Regions from separate parts of the Paucibacter sp. JuS9 genome, predicted to be linked through region 2. Evidence: predicted binding sites of a transcription regulator. Region 2 holds the regulator's gene; the other holds the start of a gene.
The links. The regulator FNR, encoded in region 2, switches genes on or off when oxygen is low (the NO sensors DNR and NnrR bind a similar motif). The targets are predictions, from matches to a motif close to TTGATNNNNATCAA.
Positions count from the first base shown of each region.

Region 1: the regulator FNR is predicted to act here: its motif matches at 2,562-2,575, upstream of ABT392_RS09225 (FeoA family protein).

Region 1 is NZ_CP194172.1:2,072,889-2,077,888, forward strand. Features, by position in the region: gene ABT392_RS09215 (ABC transporter ATP-binding protein) at 1-1,301, opposite strand, end outside; gene ABT392_RS09220 (BMP family lipoprotein) at 1,314-2,300, opposite strand; gene ABT392_RS09225 (FeoA family protein) at 2,628-2,894, shown strand; gene feoB (ferrous iron transporter B) at 2,901-4,787, shown strand; gene ABT392_RS09235 (DUF885 domain-containing protein) at 4,829-5,000, shown strand, end outside.
Region 2 is NZ_CP194172.1:2,347,356-2,352,355, forward strand. Features, by position in the region: gene ABT392_RS10470 (urease accessory protein UreH domain-containing protein) at 1-630, opposite strand, end outside; gene hemN (oxygen-independent coproporphyrinogen III oxidase) at 639-2,042, opposite strand; gene fnr (fumarate/nitrate reduction transcriptional regulator Fnr) at 2,142-2,903, shown strand; gene ABT392_RS10485 (hypothetical protein) at 2,907-3,188, opposite strand; gene ABT392_RS10490 (hypothetical protein) at 3,185-3,418, opposite strand; gene ccoG (cytochrome c oxidase accessory protein CcoG) at 3,439-4,845, opposite strand; gene ccoP (cytochrome-c oxidase, cbb3-type subunit III) at 4,852-5,000, opposite strand, start outside.

The DNA.
Region 1 (5,000 bases), 270 kb from region 2:
CCGATCTCGCGGGCCAGGATCAGCTTCTGCTGGTTGCCGCCAGAGAACTTGCTGGAGCCCAGGTTCTCGTCGCGCGGGCGCACGTCGAAGCGCTCCTGCATCTCGCGGGTCAGCGAACGCATGCGTTGCTGGTCCATGCCCCAGGCCAGCGGCTTGGACGCGTACTGTTGCTGGTAGCCCAGCGCCGCCGTCTCCCAGGCGGGGAAGCTCATCACCATGCCGCAGAGGTGGCGGTCTTCCGGCACATGCGCGACTTTCAGCTCACGGGCGCGGCTGGGGTTGAGCCAGTTCGCGGCTGTGAACTTCTGGCCGGCCAGTTGCAGCTCGCCGGCGTCCGGCGCATGCATGCCCGACAACACTTCCAGCAGCTCGCTCTGGCCATTGCCCGAGACGCCAGCCACGCCGACGATCTCGCCTGCCTGAAGTCGCAGCTTGATATCGGAGAGCACGGCCACGCCCTGCTCGTTGCGCAGCGAAATTCCATCGGCCGACAAGCGCAGATCAGCGCCCGGCTTGGCCGCGCCGGCGGTGCGGCCAAGATTGACCTTGCGGCCCACCATGGCTTCGGCAAGGTCTTCGGGGTTCGTGGAGGCTATGGCGCAGGTCTTGATGACCTGACCCGCGCGCATCACCGTCACTGCATCGCACAAGGCCATCACTTCCTTGAGCTTGTGCGTGATGATGATGATGGTCGTACCCAGGCTGCGCAGCTTGCGCAGCGTGTCGAACAGCTGCAGCGTTTCCTGCGGCGTCAGCACGGCCGTGGGTTCATCCAGGATCAGGATCCTGGCGCCGCGGTACAAGGCCTTCAGGATTTCCAGGCGCTGCAGCTCGCCCACCGGCAGCTCGCCCACCAGCGCATCGAGCCGCACTTGCAGGCCGGTATCAATCATCAGCTTCTGCAGGCCGGCACGCACTGTCTTGGCGCCAGGTTTCAGCCAGAAGCTGGGCTCGGCGCCGAGCATCACGTTGTCGAGGCAGGAGAGCGTATCGACCAGCATGAAATGCTGATGGACCATGCCGATGCCCAGCGCAATGGCCTGGTGCGAATTGCTGATGGACACGCGATCGCCACGCACCTCGATATGCCCGCCATCCGCCTGGTAGTAGCCATAGAGGATGGCCATCAACGTGCTCTTGCCGGCGCCGTTCTCGCCCACGATGCCATGCACCGTACCCTCGGCCACTGCCAGGCTCACGCCGCGGTTGGCCTGCACGGCGCCAAAGCGCTTGTCGATCTCGCAGAGACGGACCGCAGGATGCAAGGATGGCGCCGAAGCGCCACGAAGGGGTTCAGACATGCCGCGAACGGATCAGTACTTGCAGGCGTTGTCGGCCATGTAGTCGGCCACCTTGATCTTGCCGGCAATGATGTCGGCCTTGTAGGCATCGACCTTGGCCTTGACCGCCGCACTCACCAGCTTGGCGTTGTGCTGGTCCATCGCGTAGTCCACGCCGCCTTCTTTCAAGCCCAGGTTCTGAACGCCGGGCTGGAAGCCCTTCAGGACGTTGTAGACCGCGACGTCCACGCGCTTGACCATGGAGGTCAGCATCGTGCCGGGTTGAATGTGGTTCTGGTTGCTGTCAACGCCGATGGCCAGCTTGCCCGCATCCTTGGCGGCTTGATAGACGCCCGAGCCCGTGCCGCCAGCGGCAGCGAAGACGATGTCCGAGCCCTTGGCGAACTGCGCCTTGGCCAGCTCGCCGCCGCGCGTCGGGTCGTTCCATGCGGTGGACGTGGTACCGGTCATGTTGGAGAAGACCTCGGCCTTGGGATTGGCCGTCTTGACGCCTTGCTCGTAGCCGCACTGGAACTTGCGGATCAGCGGAATGTCCATACCGCCAACGAAGCCGACCTTGCCGGTCTTGCTGCTCAGCACGGCCATGGCGCCGACCAGGAAGCTGCCTTCATGCTCCTTGAACAGTACCGACTGCACATTGGGCGCGACGACAGCTGCATCGATGATGGCGAACTGCGTCTTCGGGAATGCCTTGGCCACCTGCTGCAAGGCCGAAGCCTGTGCGAAGCCAATGGAGATGATGGGGTTGGCGCCACGCTCGGCCATGCGGCGGATCGCCTGCACGCGCTGGGTGTCATTGCTGATCTCGAACTCGAGGTAGTTCTTGCCGGTTTCCTGCTTCCAGCGTTCGACACCGCGGTAGGCCGATTCGTTGAAAGACTTGTCGAACTTGCCACCCATGTCGAAGATCACCGCCGGATCGGCCACCGCGGGCACGCTGGCAATTGCAGACAGGGCCGCCGCGACAACGCCGAGGCTGAACGAGGAAACAAGCTTCATGGGAGTACCGATCAGGCTGTTGTGAAGGTGGGCGCCATTCCCGGCACCCTGCCGCTTTATATCGCGCCCCTGGCCCTTGCCCGAGACTGCTTTGCCGGCATTTTAAGGAGCCGCAGTGTACAAGCAGCCTGCGGGAACTACTAAACGTTTGCGCCCCAGCATTGGCGGGTTTGCGCAAATTTTCTGGGCGCTCATTCCGGGGCGCATTTCGGGGCTCAATGCAAGCACTGTTTCGGGGCACCACCGAAAGCCGGTCCGGGCTTGATTTACATCAGTCAATGAGAATCAGTCTCGTTTAAGATGCCAGAACCGCTGCGGCACAGAACAATGACTCCGACACCCACCCCCACCACCCTCGCTGAAGCACCCGTTGGCGCCGACATGCAGATCGACGCGGTGCAGGCGCCGGCGGAAGCCCCGGAATGGGGGCCCTGGCTGGAGCAGATCGGCTTCGTGCCCGGCGAGCCAGTCCGCCTGATGACGCGTGCCGCCCTGGGTGGCGACCCGCTGGTGGTGCGCATCGGGCATTCGACCTTTGCCCTGCGCAAGGCGGAGGCGGCCTGCATCAGGGTCTCGGCAACTGCCGCCACCTGAAGCGGCATGCAGCAGCACAGCGCCACCATCCATGTCCATCCTGCCGGCCTGCTGCTGGCGCTCGTGGGCAATCCAAACTGCGGCAAGACAGCACTCTTCAATCGCCTGACCGGCAGCCGCCAGAAGGTGGCCAACTACGCCGGCGTGACCGTCGAGCGCAAGGAAGGCCGGATCAAAACCGCCAGCGGCAAGACGCTGCGCCTGCTCGACCTGCCCGGCACCTACAGCCTGTACCCGCGCTCGCCCGACGAGCGCGTGACCTGCGACGTGCTGGCCGGCCGTGCCAAGGGCGAGCGCAAACCCGACCTCGTGGTCTGCGTGCTCGATGCCACCAACCTGCGGCGCAATCTGCGCCTTCTGATGGGCATCCAGCGCCTGGGCCTGCCCTGCGTGGTCGCCCTGAACATGGCTGACCTGGCGGCTCGGCGCGGCATCCATATCGACGCCGAGGCGCTTTCGCGCAGCCTCGGTGTGCCGGTGATCAAGACCGTCGCCACCCACGGCGATGGCATTGCCGAGCTTACCGGCGTGCTGGAGCAGCGCGATCACTGGCGCCCTCTGCAGATCTCGGGGCTCAGCGCCCAGGGCCATGCCGATCAGTCGGACCAGGCCCGCGTCAACAGCATCCTCGGTGAACTGGGCCTGGCCGCACAGAGCAGCGAGCTGCCGAGTGACCGCGTGGACCGCTGGGTTTTGCATCCGGTTTTCGGCCCGGCCCTGCTGGCCGTGCTGCTGTTCCTGCTGTTCCAGGCCGTGTTCAGCTGGGCCGAGCCGCCCAAGGACCTGATCGAGGCAGGCGTTTCCTGGCTGGGCCAGCAAGCCATCACCTTGATGCCCGACAACTGGCTGCGCAGCCTGCTGGTGGACGGCGTCATTGCCGGCGCCGGCGGCGTGCTGGCCTTCCTGCCGCAGATCCTGATCCTGTTCTTCTTCATCCTGGTGCTGGAGGAGTCGGGCTACCTGCCGCGCGCGGCCTACCTGCTGGACCGCATGATGGGCTCGGTGGGCCTGTCGGGCCGCAGCTTCATTCCGCTGCTCTCAAGCTTTGCCTGCGCCATTCCCGGCGTCATGGCCACGCGCTCGATTGCCAACCCGCGCGACCGCCTGGTCACCATCATGATCGCGCCGATGATGACCTGCTCGGCGCGGCTGCCTGTGTATGCCTTGCTCATAGGCGCCTTCGTCCCGCAGCGCGAGCTGCGGGGCGGCATCGAACTGCAAGGCCTGGTGCTGTTCGCGCTCTATTTCGCCGGCATCGTCGGTGCGATGGCAGTGGCCTGGATACTCAAGCGCTTCACCAACGGGTCGCAGACCCGGCCGCTGATGATGGAACTGCCGGCCTACCATTGGCCACTGCCACGCAATATTGCCATCGGCCTGTGGCAGCGGGCCGAGATCTTCCTGCGCCGCGTGGGCGGCATCATCCTGGTGCTGACCGTAGCGCTTTGGGCCTTGTCGAGCTTCCCCGGCGCGCCCGAAGGTGCCACCGGGGCGCCGATCCAGTACAGCATTGCCGGCTGGCTGGGCCGCGGCCTGACGGTGATCTTCGAGCCCATCGGATTCAACTGGCAGATCAGCCTCGCGCTGGTGCCCGGTCTTGCTGCCCGGGAAGTGGCGATCAGTGCACTCGGGACGGTCTATGCACTCTCGGCTGCCTCCGGCGATGCAGCGCAGGCCCTTGGCCCCTTGATCGCGCAGAGCTGGAGCCTGCCCACCGCTTTCTCGCTGCTGGCCTGGTACGTGTTTGCACCGCAATGCCTGGCCACGCTGGCCGCGGTGAAGCGCGAGACCGGCGGCTACCGCATGCCGCTGATCATGGCGGCCTATCTGTTCGGCCTGGCCTACCTGGGGTCCTTCATCACCTACCGTGTGAGCACCTGGCTCCTGGGCTGAAGCGGCTATGCTGCCCGCCTTCGAGGAGACGAGAGGCCATCATGCCCAAGAAAAATTTCACCCGCACAGCCCTGACCGGCGCCGCCCTGCTGGCCGCGCTGACACTGGGCGCCACACCTGCCATTCAGGCAGCCACGCCTGTCAACACAGCCGCCAACAAGGCATCAGCCCAGGGCAAGGCCTTCAATCAGCTGAGCCATCAGTTCATCGAAG
Region 2 (5,000 bases):
AGCAGCGGCCAAGGCAAAGCCGGCCAGACGAATGGCCCAGCCCGTGCCTTGTGCGCTCAGCGAGCGCAGCAGCGTCGGCCCCAGCACGAGGCCGATGCCCGAGGCTGAGGCAAAGGCAGCCATGACCAGGGCACCGGCAGCGGCGCTGCTGGCCAGACCAGCGGTCAGCAAGGCGGATTGCAGCAAGCCGCAGGGCCAGGCCACCCAGGCCAGGCCGAGCAGACCGGACCGCGCCGGGGCGGACAGGGTGACCCGCCCGGCGCCAGGCATCGCCAGCCTCACCTCGCCTGCCTGCTCACTGACTTGCCTGCCAATCTGGCCCAGCCAGGCCGGCTGACGGGCGAACACCAGCAGGTAAAGCCCCAGCAGCAGCGCCGCGCAATGGACCAGCAACCACAGGGGCCGCAGCCAGGCCGCAGCACCGCCGAGCCATGCCAGGGCACCAACACTGGCGGCAGCGATGGCGCCACCAAGCGCGTAGCTGAGCAGGCGGCCAAGCTGGAAAGCGCCCATGGAACTGCGCCCACCGCGACTGCAGCCGGTGGCCGCCGCGCCGCACATCGCAAGGCAATGCGGCGTGCCGGCGAGACCCATCAGCAGGGCAGATCCGGCGAGTGCAGCGTCCAGCATGGCAGCGTTCAGATGATTCGCGAGAAGCGCGCGCGTTGCTGGTCGGCCTGCAGATAGCGGTCGAACACCAGGGCCACGGCGCGGACGAAGTACCAGCCTAGCGCCGTCACCTGGATCGCGCCGGGCTCAATCTCGACCATGCCCGTTTCCGCCAGCGCGTGGAGCTTCTCCAGCTCGGCCGCGAAATAGCGCTTGAAGTCGACCAGGTGCGCCAGCTCGATGGATTCAAACTCCACGCGGCCCTGGCACATCAAGGCCATGATGACCGCGCGGCGCACCAGGTCGTCGCGATTCAGGGCCAGGCCGCGCGCGGTGGGCAGCTCGTCATGACGCAGGGCGTCGTAATACTCAGGCAGCGTCTTCACGCTCTGGCTGTAGGTGGCACCCACACGGCCGATGCTCGAGACGCCCAGACCGATCAGGTCGCAATCCGGTTGCGTGCTGTAGCCCTGGAAGTTGCGATGCAGTCGCCCCTGGCGCTTGGCCACGGCCAAAGAATCGGTGGACAGCGCGAAGTGGTCCATTCCGATATAGCTGTAGCCATTGGAAAGGAAGCCGCTGATCGCACCAGCCAGCATCTGGATCTTGTCGCCGGCCTGCGGCAGCTCGGCCGCGTCGATGCGGCGCTGCGGCTTGAAGCGCTGCGGCAAATGCGCATAGCCGTAGAGCGCGATCCGGTCCGGCTTCAATGCCGCGACCTGGGCCACGGTGCGCGCGAACGAGGTGGACGTCTGCAGCGGCAGGCCGTAGATCAGGTCCACATTGATCGACTCGAAGCCCAGCGCCCTCGCCTCGCGCATCAGGGCGACCACGCTGTCATGACTCTGCACGCGGTGCACGGCCTTCTGCACGTCCGGATCGAAGTCCTGCACACCGAAGGACAGGCGGTTGAAGCCGATCTTGCGCAGGTGGGCCAGGCGCTCGGCATTGACCGTGCGCGGATCGACCTCGATCGACACCTCGGCGCCCGGCTGCAGCCGGAAGGCCTGGCGCAGGTCGCCCATCAAGGCCTCAAGCTCGGCATCGCTCAGGAAGGTCGGCGAGCCGCCGCCGAAATGCATCTGCGAGACCTGCGGCTGCCGGTCGAGGTGGCGCAGCGTCAACTCGATCTCCTTGCGCAAGGCGACCAGGTATTCACCGGCGCGCTCATGGTGCTTGGTGATCACCTTGTTGCAGGCGCAGTAGTAGCAGACCGATTCGCAGAACGGTATGTGCACGTAGACCGACAAGGGCGCGCTGCCCCCCACCATTTCCTTGCGCTGCTCCAGCGCCTGGATGTACTCGGTCTTGCCGAAGGCTTCGACAAAGCGGTCGGCGGTAGGATACGAGGTGTAGCGGGGGCCGGCGACGTCGAAGCGGCGCAGGAGGTCGGCATCGATGCCGGCGGTGGATTCGGTGAGCGTCTTGACCATGAACGCCACTGTGACCAAGCTCCCCGCCTTCAGACTTGATCCGGATCAATCTCTCATCGCTTGCGGCAGAGAACAATGCGCCAACGATTGAGGATCATCATGTTCACCGATACCGCAATGAGCGCCAGCACCCCTATCAAGCCCGAGCCGTTCAAGGTCGCCTGCTCCAGCTGCAATCTGCGCGAGCTCTGCTTGCCCGTGGGATTGAGCCAGGAAAACATCGACCAGATCGACAACATGGTCGGCCAGCGCAAGCAGGTGCCGCGCGGGGAAGCGCTGTTCCGCAGCGGCGACCCCTTCCAGTCGATCTTCGCGGTGCGCACCGGCTTCTTCAAGACCTGCGTGTCGTCGGAAGACGGCCGCGACCAGGTGACTGGCTTCCAGATGGCTGGAGAACTGCTGGGCCTGGACGGCATCAGCAGCGACCACCACAGCTGCGACGCCGTGGCGCTTGAGGACTCGCAGGTGTGCGTGATCCCGTTCAGCCGCCTGGAAGAACTGTCGCGCGAGTTCAATGAATTGCAGCGCCAGTTCCACAAGATCATGAGCCGCGAAATCGTGCGCGACCATGGCGTGATGCTGCTGCTGGGGTCGATGCGCGCCGAGGAGCGCCTCGCCGCCTTCCTCCTGAACCTCACGCAGCGCCTGCAGGCGCGCGGCTTCTCGGCTTCGAGCCTGGTGCTGCGCATGACGCGTGAAGAAATCGGCAGCTACCTCGGGCTCAAGCTCGAGACCGTCAGCCGCACATTCTCGAAGTTCCAGGACGACGGCCTGCTGGAAGTGAAGCAGCGCCAGATCCGCATCATCGATCAGGCAGGCTTGCAGCAATTGGTCAACGGCACGAACTGCGCCGCGAACTGACGTTCAGCGGGGCCAGTGCGGGGCGCTGCGGCGCCCTTTTTCTTCTTCATCCGGCATGCGGGCCATCAACACGCTGATGGCGCATGCAATGCTGATCACCAGCCACAAGACGAGAAAGGTCAGCGTGTAAACGCCCTGGCTCGACAGGCTCAGGTGCTCGCTGATCCAGAGCTCGCTGGGGTCGACCTGCGCGAAGACCAAGGCCTCCAGCACACCGGCCATCACAAAGGCCGGCCACAGCACGACCATCGCCAGGCCTCGCCTGCTGACCGGCTCGGTGCTCATTTGCCGCCCGTGGCTGCGTGGTTGCGGGCCCGCATCGCAGGCTGCTGAGCGGCATCGTCGATGCCCTCGGCCGAGGGTCGCGAGGCCTGCTCGATCACCGGATCGGGATGCGTGATGGCCAGGGTCAGCGTGGCAAAGCTCGCCACCACCACGGCGGCAGGGCCGCCAATCACCAGCCACATGAAGCGATAGCGCCACCAGGGCTTGGCTGCATGGATTGCGTCGGACATGGGGACTCCTTGCTCTGTATTCATCGTGGCACCACGAAGGTGGATTTCTCGGCGAGGGGGGCCGCTCCCGCGCCATTCAGGACAAACTCAATGTGCTGAGCGCCGGCACCGGCCGCCGTGGCGGCCTCGGGCGGCAAGCGCAGCGCCACGGTAACCCAGCGGGCTTCGGCCGGCGCCAGCGTGAGGCTCACCGGCGCCGCGAGCTTCAGGCCCTGCAGACCGCGTGCATCAAGCTGCAGCATCTGCGGCTGCTCGGTGGCATTCATCAACTGCACACGGTAGATGTTTTCGACCAGGCCATCTTCGACGATGCGGGCCAGGCTGGCACGATCACGTACCACGTCCATGCGCACCGGGGCACGCGTGGCCAGGCTGTAGACCAGTGCGATGCAGACCAGCAAGAGCACGGCCGAATAGACCATCACGCGCGGCCGGAACATGCGCCGTATCAGCTGCAGCTTCGTCAGGTGCTGCGACAGACCGTTCTCGGTGTCGTAGCGGATCAGCCCCCGCGGGTAGCTCATCTTGTCCATCACGTCGTTGCAGACGTCGATGCAGGCGGCGCAGCCTATGCATTCGTATTGCAAGCCCTTGCGAATATCGATGCCGGTCGGACAGACCTGCACGCAAAGCGTGCAATCGATGCAGGAGCCCAGGCCCTGGGCTGTCGGGTCCGCCTTCTTGCTGCGCGAACCACGCGGCTCGCCGCGCTCGCTGTCGTAGCTGATGATCAGCGTGTCCTTGTCGAACATCGCACTCTGGAAGCGCGCATACGGGCACATGTACTTGCAGACCTGCTCGCGCATGTAGCCGGCATTGCCATAGGTGGCAAAACCATAGAACAGCACCCAGAACGTCTCCCAGGGACCCAGGCCGAAGCTCATGACCTCGGCGGCAAGCACCTTGATCGGCGTGAAGTATCCGACGAAGGTGAAACCGGTCCACAGGCCGAGCACGATCCACGCAGCCTGCTTGCCGCTCTTGCGCCAGAGCTTGTTGAAGTTCCAGGGCGCCTTGTCGAGCTTGATGCGGGCCTGGCGGTCACCCTCGAAGAGCTTCTCCACCCACATGAAGATCTCGGTATAGACCGTCTGCGGGCAGGCATAGCCGCACCAGAGCCGCCCGGCCACCGCTGTGAACAGGAACAGCGCGTAGGCCGAGATCATCAGCAGCGCTGTCAGGTAGATGAAGTCCTGCGGATACAGGACCAGACCGAAGATGTAGAAGCGCCGGCTGCCGAGGTCGAACAGCACAGCTTGCCGGGCATTCCACTCCAGCCAGGGCAGCCCGTAAAACAGCAACTGCGTGCCCCACACCAGCGCCCAGCGCCAGGCCGCGAACCAGCCGTGAACTGCGCGCGGATGGATCTTGTCCTGGGCCTTGTACAGCGAGATGACCTGGACGCTGGAATCTTCGGACTGATTCATCAGGGTTTACTGCTTGGGCCCGTTGTGCGAGAGCGACCACACGTAGGCTGCGAGCACGTTCATCTGATCAGGACTCAGTCGCGACTCGTGGGCCGGCATCTGATTGGTCTTGCCTTCGTTGATCATGCGCACCACGGCTTCTTCGCCCCAGCCAT